DNA from 4 places in the Methylobacterium sp. 142-1Y genome. Region 3 is predicted to be linked to each of the others. Evidence: riboswitches for the same ligand, from Rfam matches in the RefSeq annotation. Region 3 holds a riboswitch; each other region holds the start of a gene.
The links. Region 3 has a riboswitch for cobalamin ahead of AC3AOF_RS08800 (TonB-dependent siderophore receptor). Riboswitches for the same ligand answer to the same signal wherever they lie in the genome.

Region 1 (5,727 bases), 2.6 Mb from region 3:
GGAGGAGGAGCGGGTCGCCGCCAAGCCGCAGCGCCCCGAGCCGAAGCCCGTCGCCAAGGTGGCCGCGCGCCCGCAGGACGACGAGGAAGAGACGGTCGCGGCCAAGCCCCACAAGCCGGAGCCGAAGGCCGTCGCCAAGGTCGAGCCCAAGCCCGAGCCGAAGAAGGCCGAGATCAAGAAGCCCGAGCCCAGGCTCGTCGAGAAGACGAAGCCCGAGGTCAGGAAAGTCGCCGAGGCGGTCAAGCCCGAGCCCAAGAAGGCGGAGGTCAAGAAGGCGGAGGTGAAGCCGGTGGAGGTGAAGAAGCCGGAGCCGAAGCTGGCCGAGATGCCGAAGCCCGAGCCCAAGAAGGTCGCGGAGGTGAAGCCTGCGCAAAAGCCCGAGCCGGTCAAGCCGGTGAAGGTCGCGGCCCTGCCCGAGAAGGCGCCCGAGCCGGCGCCGGCCCCGGCCGTCGCCCCGGCGGCGCCCGCGCCCGATCCGCAATCGAGCTTCCGCTGGCCCGCCCGCGGCCGCGTGATCTCGGGCTACGGCTCGAGCGGCAACGAGGGCATCAACATCGCGGTGCCCGAAGGCACCCCGGTCAAGGCGGCCGAGGAGGGCACCGTGGCCTATGCCGGCAGCGACGTGAAGGGCTACGGCAAGCTGGTTCTGGTGCGTCACGCCAACGGCTACGTCTCGGCCTATGCCCATAACGGCGAGATCGACGTGCGCCCCGGCGAGAAGGTGAAGCGCGGCCAGACCATCGCCAAGTCCGGCGCGTCGGGCAACGTCACCTCGCCGCAGCTCCACTTCGAGATCCGGAAGGGCGCGACCCCGGTCGATCCGGTGCCGCACCTGGCGAGCAACTGACGCCCGATCGGGCGAGCGAGGAAGCGGGGCGCGCGAGCGTCCCGCTTTTTCGCGTCTGCGGCGAGAAGATCGTCCCGCAACGCGATGGTGCAGCGTTCCAGCGCCGAGGAAGCCGACATCCCGGGGCCGCGACGCGGAATCCGGAATGGCATCAGGCCTCGAGCCGCAATGTCTCCCCGACGCATGCGCCCTCCCCCAACTCCTCATCCATCTGCGCCGCGAGGCCGAAGAACCGCCGCCGCACCTCCGCCGCGTAAGGGTTCTCGCGCTCGATGGCATGGTAGACCTCCGGCGCGTCGTGCCGGACCATGCCGACCGCCTGCATCACGAGGTCGAAGCTGCGGGTCGTCATCCGGGTCGGCAGCGGCTCCATCGCCACCAGCACCTTGGCGATCAGGTGCGTCAGGCCCTGCACCGCCGCCGCCTCCCGGTCATGCGCCTCGGGCGTCGTCAGGATCACGTCGAGCCCGAGGGCGCGGCGCAGGAAGGCGCCGACCCGTCGGGCGCGGTTCCCCCGCACCGGGCAGACCGCGATCTTGAGGCCGCGCAACCCGTCCCGCGCGCTCTGCGGCCCGAACAGCGGATGGGTGGCGACGATGTCGACGCCCGGCGGCAGGCCGGCGCGCATGATCGCGGCCGGCCGCACCTTCACCGAGCCGACATCGAGGACGAGTGCGCCGGGAATCAGGTGCGGGGCGACGTCGCGCACCACCGAGGCGAGGGTCGAGACCGGGGTCGCCAGAATCACCACCGGGCAGGCGGCGGCCTCGGCGAGGCCGCACCGCGCGACGCCGGCCGCCGCGAAGGCGGAATCGGGCGCGAACGGGTCGTGGACCCGCAGCGAGAACAGCGGCGCCAGATGCGTGGCGACGAGGTGGCCGAAGGCGCCGAAGCCGATCAGGCCGAGGGCGGGAAGCGGGATGGGGGAGGACGGCACGGGAGACCTCGGATGGGAGCGAGGCCGGCGGGTCCTGGTATCCTGGAGCCTCAACCGCCGGCATGTCGCAGCGGTTGAGAGATGACGAGCACCCTGCCGCTTAACTGAGCGGCGCGTAATAGAGTCCGGACAGGAAGAGGCTGGTCATGGCCGAGCCTCTACGCCGATCCGGCCCGGGTCGTCAATCGGAACGCGTCGATCAGAACTCGATCCCCTCCTGGGCCTTCACCCCGGCGGCGAAGTGGTGCTTGACCTGCCCCATCTCGGTCACGAGATCGGCGGCGGCGATCAGCTCCGGCTTGGCGTTGCGGCCCGTCACCACGATGTGCAGGTCCGGCCGGCGCCGGCTCAAGGCCTCCACCACCTCCGCGAGCGGCAGGTAGTCGTAGCGCAAGGCGATGTTGAGCTCGTCGAGGATCAGGAGCCGGACGGTCGGATCGGCCATCAGCGCCTCGGTCTGCGTCCAGGCGGCACGCGCCGCCGCCACGTCGCGGTCGCGGTCCTGGGTCTCCCAGGTGAAGCCCTCCCCCATCGTGTGCCAGGCGACCTGATCGGCGAAACGCTCCAGGGCGAAGCGCTCGCCGGTCTCCCAGGCGCCCTTGATGTACTGCACCACCCCGACCCGCCAGCCGCGGCCGAGCGCGCGCAGCATAAGCCCGAAGGCGGCGGTCGACTTGCCCTTGCCCGGGCCGGTATGGACGATGAGCAGGCCCTTCTCGATCGTCTTGCCCGCCACCTCGGCATCCTGCACCGCCTTGCGCTTCTCCATCTTGGCGCGGTGGCGCGCCGCCTCGTCTCCGCTCATCGATCGTCTCCCTTGATGATCATCGGCAGCCCCGCCACCACCAGCACCACCCGGTCGGCGATGGTGGCGAGACGTTGATGAAGGCGGCCGGCTTCGTCGCGGAACCGGCGGGCGAGCGCATTCTCCGGCACGATGCCGAACCCCACCTCGTTCGAGACCAGCACCAGCGGCCCCGGTGCCGCCTTGCACGCCTCGATCAGAGAATCGCGTTCCGCCGCCAGGTCGGCCGCCTCGTCCAGCATCGCGTTGGTCAGCCACAGGGTCAGGCAATCGACCAGCACGGGCCGGCCGGCCGGCGCTCCCCGGATCACCGTTGCGAGGTCGCGGGGCGCATCGACCGTCTCCCAGGGCGGGGGCCGGCGGGTGCGGTGCTCGGCGATGCGAGCAGCCATCTCGTCATCCCAGGCTTGCGCCGTCGCGACGTAGCGCCAGGGGCCTGCTTGCGCCTCGATCAGCCCCTCGGCGTAGCGGCTCTTGCCCGAGCGGGCGCCGCCCAGCACCAGGGTCAGGCGCGGGGCGGCGCGATTCCGGTCCGGCACGGGCCTCTCCTCGTCGAAATCTGGCATCGAAAACCTCGGGGCCGGAGGTGTCGCGGCAGCCGGCGTCGATTGCAAGCCCGTTCCCGACCCGCTAGGGTCGGCGCGACGGTGCCTCGGTGACGAGGTGAAAAGGGAACGCGGAAGCCGGAAGCCTCCGGCGGGCCGCGGCTGCCCCCGCAACTGTGAGCGGTCGAACACGGTCCGCCATCGGCCACTGGAGCGATCCGGGAAGGCGGTGGGCCGGCACGAGGCCGCGAGCCAGGAGACCTGCCGTCACCCCTTCTCTCTCGACGCCGCCGGTGGGGCGGCAGGAGTTCGTCATGGTCGCGATCACCCGGTCTCTCTCCCCCGCCCTGGTCGGCGAGCGCCTGAGCGCCGTCCTCCTCGCCGCCACCCTCGGCGTCGGCCTGCTGTTCGTCTCCGGCTTCGCGCCGGTGGTCGCCCTGCACAACGCCGCGCACGATTGGCGCCACTCCGCCAACTTCCCCTGCCACTGACCAGGGCCGAATCCTTTCGGGCCGTGCGGCCTGCGCCCTGACCGGGCGTGGGCCCGCGGCCCTTTGGTCGTGCAGGTGATCCTCCCATGACGAAACGTCTGCTCGCCGCGGCCCTGGTCGCCGGCTTCCTGGCCGCATGCGTGGCCTCCGCGCTGCAATTCGCCCTCACCTCGCCGCTGATCCTGGCGGCGGAGAAATACGAGACCGCCGAGGCCGTCGCCCCCGCCCGTCACGCCTTCGCCAACCCGCTGATCGTGCTCGCCCATGCGGGCCACGACCATGGGGCCGAGCCGCAATGGCAGCCGGCGCCCGGCCTGCCGCGCCTCGCCTTCACGGCGCTCGCCACCCTGGTGAGCGGCGTCGGCTACGCGCTGCTTCTCGGCGCCGTGCTGGTCGCGACCGGCCGCGCGGTGACGCCCTCCGAGGCGCTGAAGTTCGGCATCGGCGGCTTTCTCGCCGCCAGCCTGGCTCCGGCGATCGGGCTGCCGCCGGAACTGCCCGGCATCGCCGCGGCAGGGCTCGAATCGCGCCAGCTCTGGTGGGTGGCGACCGCGCTCGCCACGGCGATCGGCCTCTACCTGGTGGCAATCCGCCGCGGGCCGGCCGCGATCGGCCTCGGCCTCGCCCTCATCGTCGCGCCGCATGTCTGGGGCGCCCCGCACGGGCCCGAAGAGATCTCCGCGATGCCGCCGGTCTTCGCGGCGCAGTTCGCGGCCCGGTCGCTGGCGATCGGCTTCGCCTTCTGGGCCGTGCTCGGCCTCGCCTTCGGCTGGGCCTGGGAGGCGGTGAGCGGGTCGAAAGGCGTCGCTCGCCGCAGCGAGGTGGCCGCGTGAGCGAACCCGTCACCCTCTACGTCTGCACCACCTGCCGCGACGCCGCCGATACAGGCGAAGGTCCCCGCGCCGGGGCCCGCCTGCACGACGCGCTGGCGCAGGCCCTCGCGGCCCGGCCCGGGGCGCCGATCCGGATCGAGCCGGTGGAATGCCTCTCGGTCTGCAAGCGGCCCTGCACGGTCGCGGTCGCGAGCCCGGGCCGCTGGACCTACGTCTACGGCGACCTCGACCCGAACATCGCCGCCGACACTATCCTCGACGGCATCGGCCTCTATGCCGGGACCCCGGACGGCATCGTGCCCTGGCGCGCGCGTCCGCAGGAATTCCGCAAGGGTGTCGTTGCCCGCATCCCTCCCGCGCCGGTGACCGCATGACCATCCTGAACAAGATTCCCTGCACCATCGTCACCGGCTTCCTCGGCGCCGGCAAGACGACGCTGGTGCGCCACGCCATCGAGCACAACGACGGAAGGCGGCTCGCGATCATCGTCAACGAGTTCGGCGATGTCGGCTTCGACGGGTCCTTGCTCGCCGAATGCGGCATCCCGGGCTGCGACGCCGACGCGGTGGTGGAACTGCCGAACGGCTGCATCTGCTGCACCGTCGCCGACGATTTCGTGCCGGCGCTGAACAAGCTCCTCGACCGGCCGGAGCCGCCGGAGCACATCCTGATCGAGACTTCCGGCCTCGCCCTGCCGAAACCCCTGGTCCAGGCCTTCAACTGGCCGGCGATCCGCTCGCGGGTCACCGTCGACGGCGTGGTGGCGGTGGTGGACGGCCCGGCGGTGGCCTCGGGCGCGTTCGCGGACGATCCGGAGGCGATGGCGGCGCAAGCCGCGGCGGATGCCAGCGTCGATCACGAGAACCCGCTGGAGGAGGTGTTCGAGGACCAGCTCCTCTGCGCCGACCTCGTGGTGATGAACAAGTCCGACCTTCTCGACGAGGCCGAGCGGGCGCGGGTCCGCGCGGAGGTCGAGGCGCACCTGCCGCGGGCCGTCAAGCTGGTCGAGACCGCCCACGGCGCGCTCGATCCCCGCGTGCTGCTGGGCCTGAATGCCGCCGCCGAGGACGATCTCGCCTCCCGCCCGTCGCACCACGAGACGGAGGAGGATCACGACCACGACGATTTCGAGAGCGTGGCCTTGCCGGTGAAGGCGGCGGGCTCGCCCGAGGATCTGGCCGCACGGGTGGCGAAGGCCGCCGAGGTGGCGGGGGTGTTGCGGATCAAGGGCTTCTGCGCCGTCGCCGACAAGCCGATGCGCCTCGTCGT
Region 2 (5,727 bases), 1.4 Mb from region 3:
CAAGCTCGGCGAGAGGAGCGATGAAGACATCGCTCCTCTCGCTCGTCACGGATCGGATCCCGCAGGGGACGCGGCGTTCTCCTCCCCCCGACCGGCCTCTCCCTGCTGCAACTTGCTCGCCTCGAACGTCGTGTCGTCGCGCACCAGGGCGTTGGCCAGCACCACCAGGCGTCGGCCCGACGCCACGATCGCCACCTTGGCCGGCTTACCCGCCGTTCGCATCGCCCGGTACGGCTCGCGGAAGGCCGGACAGCTGCGCGCCGCCACCATCCCGGCCATGTAGAAGGCCGTGCGCAGGCAGGGACGCCCACCGGCAATCGCGTGGCGGCCCGGGTGAGCCCCGCTCTGGGTCGGATGAGGCGCCATCCCGGCCAGACTGGCCGCCGCCTTGCGGTCGAGCGTGCCGAGTTCGGGCATGTCGGTGATCACCACGCTGGCGATGCGCGAACCGATCCCGGGGATCGAGGTCAGGATCGCGCGCTTGCGCGCCAGGCCAGGCTCGGCGGCGATGCGTGCCTCGAGAGCGGCCTCGACCTCGGTGCAGGCAGCCGTCAGGGCCTTGATCACCGCCCTGTGGCTGTCGGCGATGGCCGGGTCGAGGGCCTGGGCCAGGCGGGTCTTCTCCATGGCGATCAGCTCGGTGAGCTGGCGGCGCCGGGTCGAGAGAGCCTTGAGGGTGATCTGGTCGGGGGTCGGGGCGGGGCGCAGGTGCTCGCTCATGCGCTGAGCAAAGCGGGCGATGAGGGCGGCGTCCAGCCGGTCTGTCTTGGCGATCAGCCCTTCGGCGGAGCGGAACGCCTTGACCTGGCGCGGATCGGCCAGGGCGACATCGAGCTCAGCTTTACGCAGGGCGGCGATGAGGGGATAGGCGTAGGGGCCGATCGCCTCCAGGGCGACCGTGCGGATCCCGCGCTGCTTGAGCGTCGAGATCAGCTTGGCGATGCCGGTCTCCGTATTGTCCTGACGCACCGGCTTGGCCGCCGGGAAGAAGCCGAGATCGAGGAAGTGCTTGCCGACATCGATGCCGGCCACGGTGGGGATGGTGGCGCTGTGTGACATGGGTGATCCTGTCCTGTACGCGGGCGCCTGCACGAGGCAGGGCCCGATCGACTGTCCGGAGCAGCCATCAGGACATCCGGGATCAGGCCGGAAGGCGATCGTGCGGCCATCGCCGTTGAGCGACAGGGGACGCAGACCGGGAAACCGTGAGACCGCCGGATGCCCTCGCCGTAGCAGCCTACGGCCACACATCAGGTACAGGAAACAGTATGAGTTGTGGGTTTCTCAATTTGATCGACCGCTTCGGCGAGCAATCCGGACCTTCCTATCGTAATCACGAGCTCTTGCTTCCCTCCCTCTGCGGTCTGTCGCACGTCCAAGCTGATAGAATTTGGACTCTAGCCGATGTCTCCCTCGCCAGCGGGGGGTTCGCCATAGGAAAGTTGTGTGCTTTGAGCGGCACAACCAGTGGATTGCCGCTGCCTGACATTGACGATCGGAAACGTGGCTGTAACAGAGACAGCGACGGTTCCCCCCGGGGATCAAAAGGGAATGCGGTGAGGACCCAGGTCCTAATCCGCAGCTGCCCCCGCAACTGTAAGCGGCGAGCCCTCCACCACCTGTGTCACTGGGTGCCTCACCCGGGAAGACGGTGGCGGGCACTGACCCGCGAGCCAGGAGACCTGCCGTCAGCCGTGGTCACACGCGAAGCGCGTCGGACGGGGTGTTCCGACGGGTGTCGAGGCGGATGCGTGCATCCGTGCGAGACTTCGTTCGCGGTGACGTGCCACAGCCGTTCACCGAGGCTCCGTGATCCCGTCCCGCTCTCGTTCGTCGCTCCGGCTTTGTGCCATCGCCGCCTGCGCTCTCTCGCCCGTCGTGACCGCCCTTCCATCTCGCGCCCAGCCCGCGAGTTCATCGGCACCCGCCGACGCCACCATCCCGCTCGATCCGATCTCGGTCGAGGGCACCTTTACGGCGACGCCGAGCTACCGCGTCGAGGAACTCTACAGCGGATCCAAGACCATCACGCCGAGGCGCGACCTGCCCCAGCAGGTCGACGTCGTCCCCCGCGAGGTTCTGCGCGACACCGCCGCCACCCGCGTCGAGCGCGCCCTCGACTACGTGCCCGGCATCGCCAAGCAGAACGATTTCGGCAACCAGAACCTCGCCCTCTACTCGGTGCGGGGCTTCGCCACTCAGGACATTTTCCAGAACGGCTTCAACATCGCTCGCGGCTACAACGGCGCGCCCGATACACAGAACGTCCAGTCGATCGAGGTGCTGAAAGGACCGAGCGGCGCACTCTACGGCCGCAGCGACCCGGGCGGCACCATCAACATCCTGACCAAGCAGCCAGTCGCCCTGCCGTTCGTCGAGATGGGCGCCCTGTTCGGCAGCTTCGGCACCGCCCGCACCACCGTCGATGCCGGCGGCCCGCTGACCCGGGACGGCAGCGTGCTCTACCGCTTCAACGGGGTCCTCGCCCGCCAGGACAGCTTTCGTGACTACGTCGACGGCGACCGGGTGCTCGCCGCACCCGTGGTGAGCTGGCAGGTCACTCCCGACACCAAGCTGACGGTCGAGGCACAGTACCTGCGGAACCGCGCGACCTTCGATCGCGGTACGGTGGCGGTGAACAACCGCCTCGGGGTGGTGCCGCGCTCGCGCTTCTTCGGAGAGCCGGGAGACGATTCGGTCTCCGAGGCCGGCATCCTGCAGGTGCGGCTGGAGCACGCCTTCAACGCCGATTGGCATCTGCGCCTCGCCACCCACCTCAACACCGGCAGCCTGACCGGCCTGCAGACCGGTGCAACCGGCCTTCTCGACGACGGCCGTACGCTGCTGCGCGAGTTCCGCCGGCACGACTTCACCTGGGGCGTGGCGATCGGGCAAGCCGAGCTCGTCGGGCGCTTCGACACCGGTCCCATTGCCCATACCGTGCTGCTGGGCCTCGAACACGAGCGTTACAACAGCACCGAGAACCTGCTGCGATCGACGCCTCGCATCGATCCGTTCGCGCTCGACCTATTCAATCCGGTCTACGGCCAGATGAAGCCGCCCTTCACGCGCTCGTACCGGGCGAGCGAAAATGTCGGCAATACCGCGTTCTACGCCCAGGACCAGATCGCGCTGAGCCCGGAATGGAAGCTGCTGCTCGGCAACCGTACCGACTTCTACAACCAGACCTTCCGGGACAAGAACGCCGGGGACCGCACCGAGCAGGACCGCACCGGCCTGTCGCCGCGCGCGGGCCTCGTCTATCAGCCGCTGTCGTTCCTCTCGCTCTACGGCAACGTCGCAGCGTCCTTCCGCCCCAATACCGGCTTCGACCGCGCGACGCGTCCCTTCGCGCCCGAGACCGGCTTCGGCTACGAAGTGGGCGCCAAGCTCGACCTGTTCGACGGCTTGGGCATCACGGCCGCCGCCTTCCACATCGAGAAGGAGAACGTCCTCACCACCGACCCGGCGGACTTCTTCTTCCAGATCGCCGCCGGGGCGGTGCGCAGCCAGGGTTTCGACCTCGGCTTTGTCGGTCAGGTGACGCCGGAGTTCCGGGTGATCGGCGGCTACGCCTTCATCGACGCGGCGGTGACGCGTGACGAGGTGCTGCGGGTCGGCTCGCCGCTGCTCAACATCCCGCGCCACTCGGGCAGCCTGCTCGGCGTCTACGAGGTGCAGGGCGGCGACTGGAAGGGCTTCGGCATCGGCGGCGGCGTCCGGGTGGTGGGCTCACGCCTCGGCGACAGCGGCAATGAGGCGTTCCGGCTGCCGGGCTACGTGCTCGCGGATGCCCTGGTCTATTACCGAACCGACAAGCTGCGGGTAGGCCTGAACGTCGATAACATCTTCGATACGACCTACTACGAACGATCCTACAACTCGTTTTGGGTCGGTGTCGGCGAGCCGCGGCGCGTGACGCTCAGCGTGACGGCCCGGTTCTAATCGCGGAACCGTCCGTTGCGGCAGGACCCTGTCGGCCTCGGCGAACGCCCGCGGCGGTAACGCCTGTCACGGTTCACCGGTCTCTCGCCGTGCGAGGGACCGGCGGCCTGCCGCGGTCAAGGCGTACTCGCAGAACTGCGTGTCGGGATGAACGCGTCCCGTCGCCTCGATCAAGCCTAGCTTCAGCAACTGCTTCGTCGTCGCGCTCGCAGCGTAGTGCCGTGGCGTCCCGGCAAGCAGCCGCAGGCGGTAGAGGAGCGTCGGCTTGAGGATGACGTCAGTGTTTTCGTGCACGGAACCGCCGCCTTACGAAACGATAAGCAAGGGTGTCGTTCAGGTCGCGACGACCTCGATCCGGTCCGGGGGCAGCGTCCGCCACCAGGCATCTGGGGCCCGGAATGCCTCGTAAGTCAGCTGCAGCACGGCGTCCGGCTGTCGGTGGGCCGGTTCGAGCCGGCCCCGCGCCTCGTTGCGCGCCACCAGCACCTCCCAGGGCACGTCGAACAGCTTCCACTCGACAGCGAGGCCGTGCGCCTCGACGATGGCGAGCTCGCGCGCGAAGACCTCGCGCGTCAGGTGGGTGTCGGCCATCACCACGCTGAAGCCCTGCGCGAGGGCGGCTTGCAGCGCCGCCTCCTTCACCCGGTGCAGCAGGGCTTGCGCCTCGCCGTCGTAGCCACCGCGCCGGACCTCCCAGTACATCTGGCGGTCTGGCGGCCAGAGCGTCTGCCGCAGGTCGTCGAGGGTGAGGTGAACCCAACCCTCGCGCGGATCGAACCGACGCGCGTAGGTCGTCTTGCCCGCCCCAGGACAACCGATCAGGCCGACGACCCGCTGGCGGGGCATTCGCCCGCCCTCGACGATCGGGGACATGGTCAGGCGTAGATGTCGGCGGCCTCGTCCTCATCGTCGCCGGGGCCGGCCTCGACGGTCTCGCCGCGAAGGCAGCGGCTTTGCGCCTCCGCCACCCGCCGGGCTCCTTGCGCGTGCCGGCTCGATACCGCGCCGCCGTGATCCTCGGCTCCGTGCTTGACGGCGACCAGCGCCGGATCGCCCCAGAGCTGCAGCAGCACTTGGAACGCCGCCAGGCGCTCGGGATCGAAGGCGATGCGCTGCCCCTGCATGTCCTTGTAGGGATGGGCCGGGTGCAGGGCGGCGCAGGGCACGAGGCCGGCTGGGATCGGGGTCGTCGCGGCGTGAGTGCGTCCGCTCCGCAGGAGCTTCGGCAGGACGTGGGTGTGCGGTCCCTCCGGGCTGGTGCCGCCGGAGGGCGGGATCGGGGCGTAGACCTCGATACGGCCGAAGCGCGCCAGGAAGACCCGATGCGGACTCATGGCGACGAGGCGCGGCCCGATCGGGTTGCCGGGCGCGAACAGAGGCTGCCCGGCCCCCGCCCGCAGGCAGGCGATGGCGTCCGGATCGCGGCTACGCACGCAGGCGTCGATGGCAAGGAGGTCGAGGCCGAGGTCGAACAGCACGCCGTCGCGGTCCTCAGGCCGCGCCGCCTCGTGATCGGGGCCGAGTTCCGTCACCACGGTGCGCCGGTTCATGGCGCAGGCCTCTTCAGGCAGGCAGAGCGCCACGGCGTGGTTCCAGCCCGAGGCGACCGCCGTCTCGTAGGCGACCGGACGCAGGTCGGGGTGAGGCCTCAAGGCGATGGCACCGCGAGCCGTGGCCATCCCGATACGATCGTCGGGCAGCGCGGAGACGGGCTCGTCGGGGTCGCGCATGAACTCCGCGATCGCCCCGAAGCTGCCGAGGCTCCAGGCCCTGCCCGGATCG
Region 3 (5,727 bases):
CGTGGCGGTGCACCAGCGCGTACCCGTGGCGGCGGTGACGCCGGAGCTGTTTGCAGCCTCGCTGCCGACGATCCGGGATGCGGAGGCGCTCGCCGCGGCCCTGGTGCGCCGCTACGCCGGACTGTTTCCCGACCTCGACCCGACGGATCTCGTGGCGCGGGGCTGCGCGATCACGCACCTGCGGCTCGACGGGGATTGAGGCTCGTCGGCGTCCCGGTCATGGTCCTCGGCGCCCTCGCGAAAGGTCGGCCCCGGGTTGCGGCAGGATATGACTGTTTTCCTGCCCGAGGGTCCGCCGGTGCCGACAACCGCAGATCGAGCACCGCCGACGCAGTATAACCGGTCTAATTCCGTGCGGTTCGCTCGCGAATGCGGGAATCGGCCGATGTATTTTACCGCTTCGCAACCGGATTTCCGCCACGGTGCCGGAAGCCGAGGCTGGACGTGACCCTCTCATGCTGCAGACCGCCGAAACCCTGCTTGCCCTGCATGACGGGCGGCTTATCGGCCTGTCGCTGCTGATCGGCGTGCTCGCCGCGATCACCACGATCGACCTGCTCCAGCATGCCCGTGCCACGAGCGGCACCAGCCGGGGGATCTGGATCTCGGCCGCCGCCATCGCCGGCGGGTTCGGGCTGTGGGCGAGCCAGGTGATCGCGCAGGCCGCGGTCCGCGCCCCCGACGAGATGCTGCGCCGGAGCGAGATCCTGCTGCTCGGCCTCGTGCTCATGGTGCTCTTCGCCGGGGGCGGCCTGCGGGCGGCCGTCTCGGCGCCCCGCCGCGTCGGGCCGGGTCTCGGCGGCGGCCTGATCGGACTGGGCCTCGCCGCGGTCGCGGCATCGGCCTCGGCGAGCCTGCCGGGGGCGGGCGGTCCGGCCTGGCTCGCCGGCCTCGCCCTGTCCGGGGCGGCCGGGATCGTGCTCTCCGGCCTCGCCCTGAATTGCAGCCTGCGGGAGAGCCCGGCGAGCCGCGCCGCCGGAGCCCTGCTCCTGTCCTGCGCGGTGATGCTGCCGCACGCGGTCACGCTCAGCCTGGCCGCCGGCGGGCTCGTGCCGACGGCCAGCGGCGGCGAGTTCGCCGCTTCGCTGGGCTTTGCCAGCCTGACGCTCCTCGTCCTCGCCTTCACCGGCCTGACTCTGGACGGCCGCGCCCGGCGCCGGCGCGAGTCGCAGGATCTGATGAACAGCCTCGCCGACGCCGCGGTCGAGGGCATCGCGATCTGCGAGGGCCGGCGCATCGTGACCGTCAATACCAGCCTCGCCGAGCTGATCGGCCGGACGCCGGCGGCTCTGGTCGGACGGCCGATCACCGAGATCCTGCCCGAGGTCGTGGTCGCGCGCCTCGACGCCGGCCCGAACGGCCACCTCGTCGAGGCCGAACTCAGGGGAGCGGACGGCGAGGCGCTGCCGGTCGACGTGATCCGGCGGCCGCTCGGCAACCGGCCCTTCCACGCCGTCGCGGTCCGCGACCTGCGGGCACGGCGCAAGGCCGAGCAGGACATCCAGTTCCTGGCCCACCACGATACCCTGACCGGCCTGCCGAACCGGGCGAGCTTCCGCGCCCGCCTCGACGAGGAGATCGCCGCGGCGCGCTCCGGAGGCCGCCTCGTCGCCGTCCTCTGCCTCGACCTCGACCGCTTCAAGGACGTCAACGACCTCTACGGCCACGCCATGGGCGACGGCCTGCTCCAGGCCCTGGCGCGCTGGATCGCCCCGGTTCTCGGCCCGCGGCAGATGATGGCGCGCCTCGGCGGCGACGAGTTCGCGATCGTGATGCCGGACCTCGCGCGCGCGGAGGAGGCCGGGCTCCTCGCCGAGGAGATCCTGCGGGTGATCCGCGAGGGCAACCAGCGGGCGGGCGCCGGCCCGATCCTGGCGACCAGCATCGGCATCGCGCTGTGCCCGACCGACGCGGAGGACGCCCAGACCCTGCTCAACCACGCCGACGCCGCGCTGTACTGCGCCAAGAACCATGGACGGGGCGTCCACCGGTTCTTCGAACCGGTGCTCGCCGCGCAGATCCGCGATCGCCGCTCCCTCGAGCACGACCTGCGCCACGCCGTCGAGCGGGGCGAGTTCCGGATCGACTACCAGCCGCAGATGGCGATTGACACCGGGATCGTCGTCGGCTTCGAGGCCTTGCTGCGCTGGCAGCACCCGGAGCGCGGCAACGTCCCGCCGGACCAGTTCATCCCGATCTCGGAGGAGACCGGCAGCATCCTCGGCATCGGCGAGTGGGTGTTGCGCGAGACCTGCCGCGAGGCGGCCTCGTGGGACAAGCCGCTGCGCATCGCCGTCAACGTCTCGGCGGTGCAGCTCCACGCCCCGGGCTTCGCCGAGCTCGTCCACGAAGTTCTGTTCACCACAGGCCTCTCTCCCGCCCGGCTCGAACTCGAGATCACCGAGACAGCGCTCGTGCGCGATCCGGTGCGGGCGCTCGCCGCCCTGCGCCGGGTCAAGGCGATGGGGGTGCGGATCGCCATGGACGATTTCGGCACAGGCTACTCGTCCCTGTCCAACCTGCGCGCCTTCCCGTTCGACAAGATCAAGATCGACCGGTCGTTCATCCGCGCCGTCGACGTCAACCACGAGACCGCGGCGATCATGCGGGCGGTGCTGGGCTTAGGGAGGGGGCTGGGCCTGCCGGTCCTGGCGGAGGGCGTCGAGACCTCGGCCGAGCTCGCCTTCCTGGGGGCCGAGAACTGCCACGAGGCGCAGGGCTATCTTCTCGGCCGCCCCGGCCCGATCGCCCATTTCGCCGAGCATACGAGCGAGGAGCCCGGAGACGAGAACGCGGCGGCGTGAGGCTTTCGGCGGGCGGGGCAGGCCCGCCGCCGGAACGGCAACCCGACCGTCGACGGGCAGGGGAGGTGACGGCCCGGTCGCATGCGTGGCACCGCAGGCGGCCCCTATGCCGGTGGACGGCGTGAGCCGTGGCTTGAGCGGAGGCGGGCCGGGTGGCACCACCGTCGGGACGGTCGAGGACACCTTAACCCATGTTGAATCGCAGGTTGATCGCCGCTGCCGCCTGGATCGGCCTCCTAACCTCCGCCCATGCTGGCGAGCCCCTGCGCCTCGTCCTGGCCACCGCGACGCCCGGCGGCGGCTTCCCGGCCTATGGCGAGGCGCTGGCGGCGGCGATCCGGGAGGTGGACCCGGATCTCACCGTGGAGTTGCGCTCCAGCAAGGGCTCGACCGAGAACCTGGTTCTCCTGCGTGACGGACGGGTCGATCTCGGCCTCGTCCAGGGCGAATACGCCTACGAGGCGCTTGGCCAGCAGGGCGCGCCGCCGGCCGTGACCGTGGTCGCCCCGGTCTACGCGGCGCCGGGCCTGTTCGTGGTGCCGGCCGACAGCCCGGTTCGCAGCCTCGACGACCTGCGCGGGCAACCGGTGGCCCTGGGCACGCGCAGTTCCGGCCTCACCGCCATGGGCCGGACGATCCTGCGCGGGGCAGGCATCGACCCCGAGCGCGACATCGGGCCGATTCTCCTCGACCATGCCGGCGACGGCCCGGTGATGGTACGGGCAGGCCAGGCCGCGGCCCTGTTCGGCGGCGGCACCGGCTGGCCGGGCTTCCGCGCGATGGCCGAGGGTCCGGGCGGGGCTCGCTTCCTCGGCCCCCCGGCGACGGCTCTTCCGGCGATCCTGGCGGCGAGCCCGTCCTTGCGGCGCATCACCGTGGCGCCCGGCACCTTCCCGGGCCAGGACGCGGCAATCGACACCGTGGGATCGTGGAGCTTCATCCTCGGCAAGCCCGGCCTCGACCCGGCGGCGGTGGCCCGCTTCGTCGCAGCGATCGACAAGGCGAAGCCGGCCCTCGCCCGGCACCTGCCGCACGAGCGGCCGAGCGACCCCCGCGACCTGTCGGGGGCGGTTCCGGCATCCTGGCTCCATCCGGCGACGGCGGCCTTCCTGCGCGGCGAGTAGGCCCGGGCCCGTCGCCGGCCGGTGTGTTCCTGTGGACACAGGTTCGGTAACATTATTACATTGCGTTTCCGAGTGTTGCTTACGCACGGTCGGGCTGCCATGGATGGTGCCGCCAAGGTTCCCCGGGTGCTGAGCCCGCGGGCGAAGCGGGAGCTCGGTGACCCCATCGGATGCGGAAGCATCCGCGGTGAGGCCGAGGCTGCCCCCGCAACTGTGAGCGGAGATGACCCGCCGCCGAAAGCCACTGGTGCGCCTGGCACCGGGAAGGCGAGGCGGGACCGGTGCTCCGCGAGCCAGTAGACCTGCCTCGGCATGCGCCTCGCGGCGCGGTCACGTCCCGCGGGCGGTGCGGCCCGGGGGAGCGGTCGGGCTGTGCGCCGCGCGATTTTCGCGCGGCCTTCGGCCTGCCACTCGCCCGGACGCATTCGCGCGGCAACATCGAGTATGCTTCGTTGAGAACCCGCCCGCCTCTTCATCATCCCATGCCCGCCCTGGCGACCGCCCTGGGGTTGATCCTCGCGGCCGGCACCGCGCACGGGCAGGAGACCATCGCCCTCGACGAGGTCGTGGTGGCGGGCGCCCCTGCGCTCCCGGCGCCCTCCGCCGCCGGCACGATCGGGCTCATCGGCCCGACCCCGGGCTTTCGCGGCGACCGGGCGGTGAGCAGCACGAAGACCGATACGCCCCAGCGCGACGTGCCGCAGGTCGTCACCGTCGCGCCGCGAGAGGTCGTCACCGACCTCGCGGCGACGCGGGTCGACCGCGTCCTCACCTATATGCCGGGCGTCGCGCAGCAGAACAATTTCGGCGGCCTCACCATCTTCAGCTACGCCATCCGGGGCGTCACCACCTCGGAGCTGTACAAGAACGGCTTTCCCCTCAACCGCGGGTTCCCGCCGCCGCCCGACACCCAGAACGTCGAGCGGATCGAGGTGCTGAAGGGCCCCGGCGGCGGCCTGTTCGGGCGCAGCGACCCGGGCGGCCTCGTCAACATCATCACCAAGCAGCCGACCGCGGAACGCTTCGTCGAGATGGGCGGTCTTTGGGGCTCGTTCGAGCAGGTCCGCGGCACAATCGATTCGGGCGGCGCGCTCAACGAAGACGGCACGCTGCTCTACCGCTTCAACCTCGCGACCGGGCGCCAGAACAGCTTTCGCGATTTCGTCGACGGCGACCGGCTGTTCGTCGCCCCCGTCGTGAGCTGGCAGGTCACGCCCGACACCAAGGTCACGGTCGAGACCGAGTTCCTGAGGAACCGCACGGTGTTCGACCGCGGCGTCATCGCGATCGACAACCGGCTCGGGTTCCTGCCGATCTCGCGCTTCCTCGGCGAGCCGGGCCAGAGCATCCGGCAGACCAACGACTCGATGCAGATCCGGGTCGACCACCGCCTCGATGCCGACTGGCAGATGCGGCTTGCCACCTACCTCAACTCCAACTCGCTCGCCGGCGAGGCGGTCGAGGTGCGGGACATCGCCGCCGACAACCGCACGGTCCTGCGCGACCGCAACTATCGCAACTACCGCGCCGCCGTGGCCCTCGGCCAGGCCGAGCTGGTCGGGCGCTTCGATACCGCCGGGATCGGCCACACCCTGCTGCTGGGCTTCGAGCGCGAGAGCACCGACGGCACCTACCAGCAGATCCGCTCCAACACCCGCCAGGATCCCTATTCCCTCGACATCTACGCCCCGGTCTACGGCCGGCCGCTTCCGAACTACACCCGTCAGACCAACGGGTTCGAGCAGGTCACCAACACGGCGCTCTACGCCCAGGACCAGATCGCGCTGTCGCCCGAGTGG
Region 4 (5,727 bases), 720 kb from region 3:
CGTCGGCCGCGATCGTCAGGTCCTCCGGGCGGATCGCCGCGACCGCGGGGGCGCCGGGGCTCAAAGCGTCCCGCAGGGTACCGGCGAGGCGGGTGCCGCAGATCTCGACCTCGGCCCGGTCGCCGCTGACCGCGACCGCGCGCCCGCGCAGGCGATTGCGAAAACCCATGAAGTCGGCGACGTCCGGGTGGCTCGGCCGCTCGTAGAGGTCTTCCGGCGTGCCGACCTGGCGGATGCGCCCGTCGCGCATCACCACGACCCGGTCGGCCATCGACAGGGCCTCGTCCTGGTCGTGGGTGACGTAGATCGTGGTCGAGCCGATGGCGTCGTGGATGCGGCGGATCTCGGCCCGCATCTCCAGTCGCAGCTTGGCATCGAGATTCGACAGCGGCTCGTCCATCAGCACCACCGGCGGCTCGATCACGATCGCCCGGGCGATGGCGACGCGCTGCTGCTGGCCGCCGGACATCTGGCCCGGGAGCTTGGCGGCCTGCGATTGCAGCCGCACCAGGGCCAGCGCATCCTCGACCCGGCGCGCGGCCTCTTGGCCCTTGATGCCCCGCATGGCGAGGCCAAAGCCGACATTCTTCGCCACGGTCATGTGCGGGAACAGCGCGTAGCTCTGGAACACCATGCCGAAGCCGCGCTCCTCGGGCTTCAGCCGGTCGATGCGGCGCTCGCCGAGATGGATCGACCCGCCGGTGAGCGGCAGGAGCCCGGCGATGCAGTTGAGCGCCGTCGACTTGCCGCAGCCCGACGGGCCGAGGAGCGCGATGAACTCGCCGCCCCGGATCGTCAGGTCGAGCCCGTCGAGGGCGGTCATCGCGCCGAACCGGCGGCTCAGGCCGCTCAAGCACAGGTCCTGCGGCGCCTCGTGATGGCGTGCCATCGGTGTCCTCTCCTGCCGCGTCGCCTCTTTGCGGGCGACCATTGCGGCGTTAGAGCATTTCCCGACGAAGCGGAGACTGGCTCGTCATAGAAAATGCGGCAAAATAGAATATATAGAGTAGCGACCAATCGCAACGCCACTGTACACGACGGGACGGTTCATGTGCGGCACCGGCCTTATCCCACCCGCAACCTCATCCTGAGGTGTTAGTCGATCTTCGATCGACTGACCTCGAAGGAGGGCTCCAGAAGTCTCCGAGCCAACTGGAGCCCTCCTTCGAGGTCAGTCCATCTCTGATGGACTGACACCTCAGGATGAGGTTGCGGGTGGCATAAGGCCGGACGCTGTCGTGTATCGGGCATGGCTCACCGCTTCTTGCCGGAGCCGACCTGCTCGTCCCAGCGGCGGAAGGCCACCACCATCCTGTCGGCGTCGAGCGGCATCTCGATCGGGTGGTCGGCGATCATCCGGTCGTATTCGGGCCGGCCGAAGTCCTTGATCGCCGCGCGGCTCTCCGGCGGGGCCATGTCGAGGGTGACGCCCTTCACGGCAGGGCCCGGATAGAAGTAGCCCTCGTCGTAGGTATAGGCCTGCTGCGCCGGCTGGAGCAGGAAGGCCATCAGGTCGAGGATGACCGCGAGCTTCTCCTCGGGCACGCCCTTCGGCACCGCCATGTAATGGGCGTCCGCCACCCAGCGGAAATCCTTCAGCGTCCCGACCTTGGCCTCGGCCGGCACCACGCCGAGCACGCGGGGGTTGATGTCCCAGCCGGTGGTCGACACGATGATGTCGCGGCTGCCCTCGCCCAGTTCCTTCATCGTCTGCGAGGTGCCGCCCGGGTAGTAGTCGACCGTCTCGCCGATCGCCTTCAGGTAGTCCCAGGTCTTGTCCCAGCCCTTGTCCGGGTCCTTGGGGTCCTTGTCGCCGAGGATGTAGGGCAGGCCCATGATCCAGGTGCGACCGGGACCGGAATTGGCCGGACGGGCATACATGAACTTGCCCTTGTTCTGGCGCGCCCAGGCCAGAAGCTCCTCGGCGCTCGTCGGCACCGTCTTCACCCGCTCGGGCATGTACTCGATCAGCGGGCCCGACGGGTACCAGGCGACGCACAGGCCCTGGCCCTGCGCCAGGCCGTTCAGCCTGAGCGCGGCGGGCTGATAGATGTCGGCGGGCTTCGGCAACTGGCCGGCATAGGGCTTCAGGTCGATCCACAGCGTCTGCTCGATGCCGGCGGCGATGCCGTCGGTGCCGGTGAGCACGAGGTCGATGTCGACCCGGCCGGCGGCCTGCTGGGCCTTCAGCTTCGAGGGCAGTTCCGGCGCCGGTGCCTTGGTGAAGGCGAAGCGCGAGACGATGCCGGGCTTTGCCCGGCGATAGGCCTCGATCGCCTTCTGGGTGAGCGCCAGGTTGCCCGCGACATCCACCACCGTGACGACGACGGGCGAGGTCGGCAGGGCGAGGTTCGCCCAGGCGCGCCCGCCGAGGACGAGCCCCGCCCCGGCCGCGAGCCCCGCGACCGCATTGCGGCGTGTGATCGTCATGTTTCCCCCGTTTTGCTGCCTGCGGGCTCTGCCGGCCCTTGAGCGACGACGGATCGCTCCATACTTTCATCCATTGGTGCACTAATATTTTAGGGCGTCAAGTCTGCCGTTGCGACAGGTCGCCGGGCTCCGCGCCGCGTTGCGCCATCGACCGGGGGGACAGTGGACCGGATCGCCACTGCGCGGGCGGCCCATCCGGCGAGGCGCCGCGCATCGCCCCCGTGAGCGACCGCGCGATCACCATTGCTCCTTCGTAACCGAATCGCTAAGCTTGCCTCCGACGGTTCCCTCCGGGGATCAAAAGGGAACGCGGTGAGGGTGACGAGCCCGAAGCCGCGGCTGCCCCCGCAACTGTAAGCGGCGAGCCTTCCATCACCTTACGTCACTGGGGATCCTCGACGCTCCCTGGGAAGACGATGGCAGGCGCTGACCCGTGAGCCAGGAGACCTGCCGTCAGCCGTGGTCACACGCGAGCACGTCGGGCGGGGTGTCCTGATGGGTGTCGAGGCGAGAGGCGAGGAGCCTTCGCCCCGCTGTCGTTCGCGGTGACGTGCCACAGCCTCGCGCCGTCCCGCCATGCTCGCTCCCCTCCCCTCCCGATCCGCCGACAGGACGCGCGCAATGCGTCCTGCAGATCGTCCGGGAGAGTGGAAATGTAACTTTATAACGTTACATTTTTTGCGAGACCGGCTACGGACGGGGCGCCATCCTGCCCTGGACTCTTCCATGCCCGCGCTCCGCGCCCGTCGCTCCACCGCCCTCGCCGCCACCGTCCTGCTCGTTGCCGCCCCTGCTTGCGCCGAGGAGATCAGCCTCGACCGCATCGACGTCGCGGGGGGCCGCAACCGCGAGGAGGCCGCGCCCGGCCTCAACCTCGCGACGCCGTCGCGCTCGGGGTCCCGCCTCGGCCTCACCCCGCTCGAGACCCCGGCGAGCCTCGACATCATCAGCGGCGAGACCGTCCGGGCCCGGGGCCAGAACACCGTCGAGGAGGCGGTGACCCAGAACGCCGTCGGCATCACCAGCATCGCGGCGCCCGGCAACGGCAACCTCGCCTTCACGGCGAGGGGCTTCGCCGGGGCCGGCTCGGTGCAGCAGCTCTACGACGGCACGCGGCTCTATGTCGGGGCCGGTACGGTCACCTTCCCGTTCGACACCTGGTCGGCGGAGCGGATCGAGGTCCTGCGCGGCCCGGCCTCGGTGCTCTACGGCGAGGGCGCGATCGGCGGCATCATCAACGTGGTGCCGAAGAAGCCGGTCTTCACGCCCATCGGCGAGGCGCGGGCGGCGATCGGCTCGGACGGCCTGGCACGCCTCGCCCTCGACAGCGGCGGGCCGGTCGGCGAGAACCTGGCCTACCGGTTCAATCTCAGCGGCAACTGGGCCGACGGCTGGGTGAAGCCCGACGGCGATTTCCGCAATCTCGCCCTCTCGGCCGCGGTGACCTGGCGGGCGGCGCCCGACCTGAGCGTCACGCTCTCGCACGACCTCGGTTATAACGAGCCGACCCGCTACTGGGGCTCGCCGCTCGTCGGCGGCCGGGTACCCGACCGCTTGCGCTTCACCAACTACAACATCCGGGATTCGCAGATCGCCTGGTTCGACAACTGGACGCAGTTGCGCACCGAGTGGAACCCGACTCCCGACATCACGATCCGCAACACCGCCTACCGCCTCTCGACCGAGCGGCATTGGCGCGACGTCGAGCAATATACCTACCAGCCGGCGACCGGCCTGATCCAGCGCAGCGACTATATCGAGATCTTCCATCACGAGGAGCAGATCGGCAACCGCCTCGATGCCACGTTCCGCGGCAGCCTGTTCGGGTTCAAGACGTCGACGGTCCTGGGCTTCGACGTCAACCACGTCGATTTCCGCCGCGACAGCAACTCCCCCTTCGACGGCGAGAGCGTCGTCGATCCGTACAATTTCGCCCAAGGGCGCTTCATCAACCTCACGGGCACCCGCACCGACATCGTCTCGCGCACCCGCCAGGCCTCGGTCTTCGCCGAGAACCGGCTGGAGCTGACGCCACAATTCGCCCTGGTCACGGGGGTCCGCTACGACGCCCCCCGGGTGGCGGTGAACCGGCCGCTCGCGTCGACCGCCTTCGAGAAGACCTTCGATTCCGTCAGCACCCGCGTCGCCGCCGTCTACAATCCGACGCCCGACCTCGCCCTCTACGCGCAATACGCCACCGCCGCCGATCCCCTCGGCAGCCTGATCACCACCAGCGTGGCGCAATCGCAGTTCCAGCTCGCCACCGGCGAACAGGTCGAGGCCGGCGCCAAGGGCCTGTTCGACAATGGCCGCGGCGAGTGGACCTTCGCCGCCTACCACATCCGCAAGGACAACCTGCTGACCCCGATCCCCGACCGGCCGACGGAGGTGGCCCAGGTCGGCAGCCAGTCGTCCCGCGGCGTCGAGGTCGCCTTCGCCTACCAATTGTCCGATGCGTGGCGCATCGAGGCCAACACCGCCCTGCTGCGGGCCCGCTACGACAACTTCGCCCAGACGATCAACGGCGCCGCGGTGTCGTTTACCGGCAACGTCCCGGTCGACGTGCCCCAGCGCGTCACCAATGTCTGGCTGGCCTACGCCTTCGCGCCGGGCTGGGTGGCGCGGCTCGGCGTCAACGATGTCGGGCCGGTCTTCAGCGACTTCGCCAATACGGTGAAGCGGCCGGGCTACACGCTCCTCAACGCCACCCTCGACTGGCAGGTGACGCCGACCTCGCGCCTGTCGCTGCGCGGCTACAACCTCACCGACCAGCTCTACGCGATCTCGGGCAACACCAATTCCTGGCTGCTCGGCCGCCCGCGCTCGGTCGAGCTCGCCTATCACGTCACGTTCTGATGAAAGGTGTCGTCAAGCGCCTGAAGCGATGGCTGCATCTCGGCCATCGCTGGCTCGGCATCGCGACCGCGCTCTTCATCGTCACCTGGTTCGTCTCCGGGCTGGTGATGCTGGCCGTCGGCTTCCCCACCCTCACCGAGGCGGAGCGGGTCGCGGCCTTGGGGACGCTCCGCCTCGACGCCGTGCGGCTGACGCCGCAGGGTGCGCTGGAGCGGTCGGGGAGCCCGCGCTTTCCCGCCCGCCTCACCCTGGCGATGCGGGGATCCGAGCCCGCCTACTGGATCACGCAAGGAGACGGGCGGCGCCAGGCGCTCTCGGCGGTGACCGGCGAACCGTTCCCGCCCCTCACCGGGGAGGCTGCGGCGGCGCTCGCCGCCACCCATCCGGCTTCCCGCCACACGGTCGATCTCGGCCTCGTCACCCGCGACCAGTGGACGGTGA

Region 1: linked by a shared signal. The riboswitch ahead of AC3AOF_RS20760 (CbtB domain-containing protein) and the one ahead of AC3AOF_RS08800 (TonB-dependent siderophore receptor) in region 3 are both predicted to bind cobalamin.
Region 2: linked by a shared signal. The riboswitch ahead of AC3AOF_RS14995 (TonB-dependent siderophore receptor) and the one ahead of AC3AOF_RS08800 (TonB-dependent siderophore receptor) in region 3 are both predicted to bind cobalamin.
Region 4: linked by a shared signal. The riboswitch ahead of AC3AOF_RS05665 (TonB-dependent receptor) and the one ahead of AC3AOF_RS08800 (TonB-dependent siderophore receptor) in region 3 are both predicted to bind cobalamin.

Annotation. Positions count from the first base shown of each region.
Region 1 is NZ_CM173224.1:4,535,669-4,541,395, reverse strand. It holds gene AC3AOF_RS20780 (peptidoglycan DD-metalloendopeptidase family protein) at 1-847, shown strand, start outside; gene AC3AOF_RS20775 (prephenate dehydrogenase/arogenate dehydrogenase family protein) at 999-1,784, opposite strand; gene cobO (cob(I)yrinic acid a,c-diamide adenosyltransferase) at 1,984-2,589, opposite strand; gene cobU (bifunctional adenosylcobinamide kinase/adenosylcobinamide-phosphate guanylyltransferase) at 2,586-3,155, opposite strand; cobalamin riboswitch at 3,218-3,417, shown strand; gene AC3AOF_RS20760 (CbtB domain-containing protein) at 3,449-3,625, shown strand; gene AC3AOF_RS20755 (CbtA family protein) at 3,712-4,458, shown strand; gene AC3AOF_RS20750 (DUF1636 family protein) at 4,455-4,832, shown strand; gene cobW (cobalamin biosynthesis protein CobW) at 4,829-5,727, shown strand, end outside.
Region 2 is NZ_CM173224.1:3,299,225-3,304,951, forward strand. It holds gene AC3AOF_RS14990 (IS110 family RNA-guided transposase) at 46-1,059, opposite strand; cobalamin riboswitch at 1,509-1,704, shown strand; gene AC3AOF_RS14995 (TonB-dependent siderophore receptor) at 1,879-3,945, shown strand; gene AC3AOF_RS15000 (hypothetical protein) at 4,012-4,239, opposite strand; gene AC3AOF_RS15005 (AAA family ATPase) at 4,279-4,818, opposite strand; gene AC3AOF_RS15010 (DUF6925 family protein) at 4,821-5,727, opposite strand, start outside.
Region 3 is NZ_CM173224.1:1,913,031-1,918,757, forward strand. It holds gene AC3AOF_RS08785 (hypothetical protein) at 1-199, shown strand, start outside; gene AC3AOF_RS08790 (putative bifunctional diguanylate cyclase/phosphodiesterase) at 456-2,804, shown strand; gene AC3AOF_RS08795 (TAXI family TRAP transporter solute-binding subunit) at 2,996-3,928, shown strand; cobalamin riboswitch at 4,028-4,252, shown strand; gene AC3AOF_RS08800 (TonB-dependent siderophore receptor) at 4,411-5,727, shown strand, end outside.
Region 4 is NZ_CM173224.1:1,191,793-1,197,519, forward strand. It holds gene AC3AOF_RS05655 (ABC transporter ATP-binding protein) at 1-889, opposite strand, end outside; gene AC3AOF_RS05660 (extracellular solute-binding protein) at 1,255-2,430, opposite strand; cobalamin riboswitch at 2,695-2,899, shown strand; gene AC3AOF_RS05665 (TonB-dependent receptor) at 3,157-5,286, shown strand; gene AC3AOF_RS05670 (PepSY domain-containing protein) at 5,286-5,727, shown strand, end outside.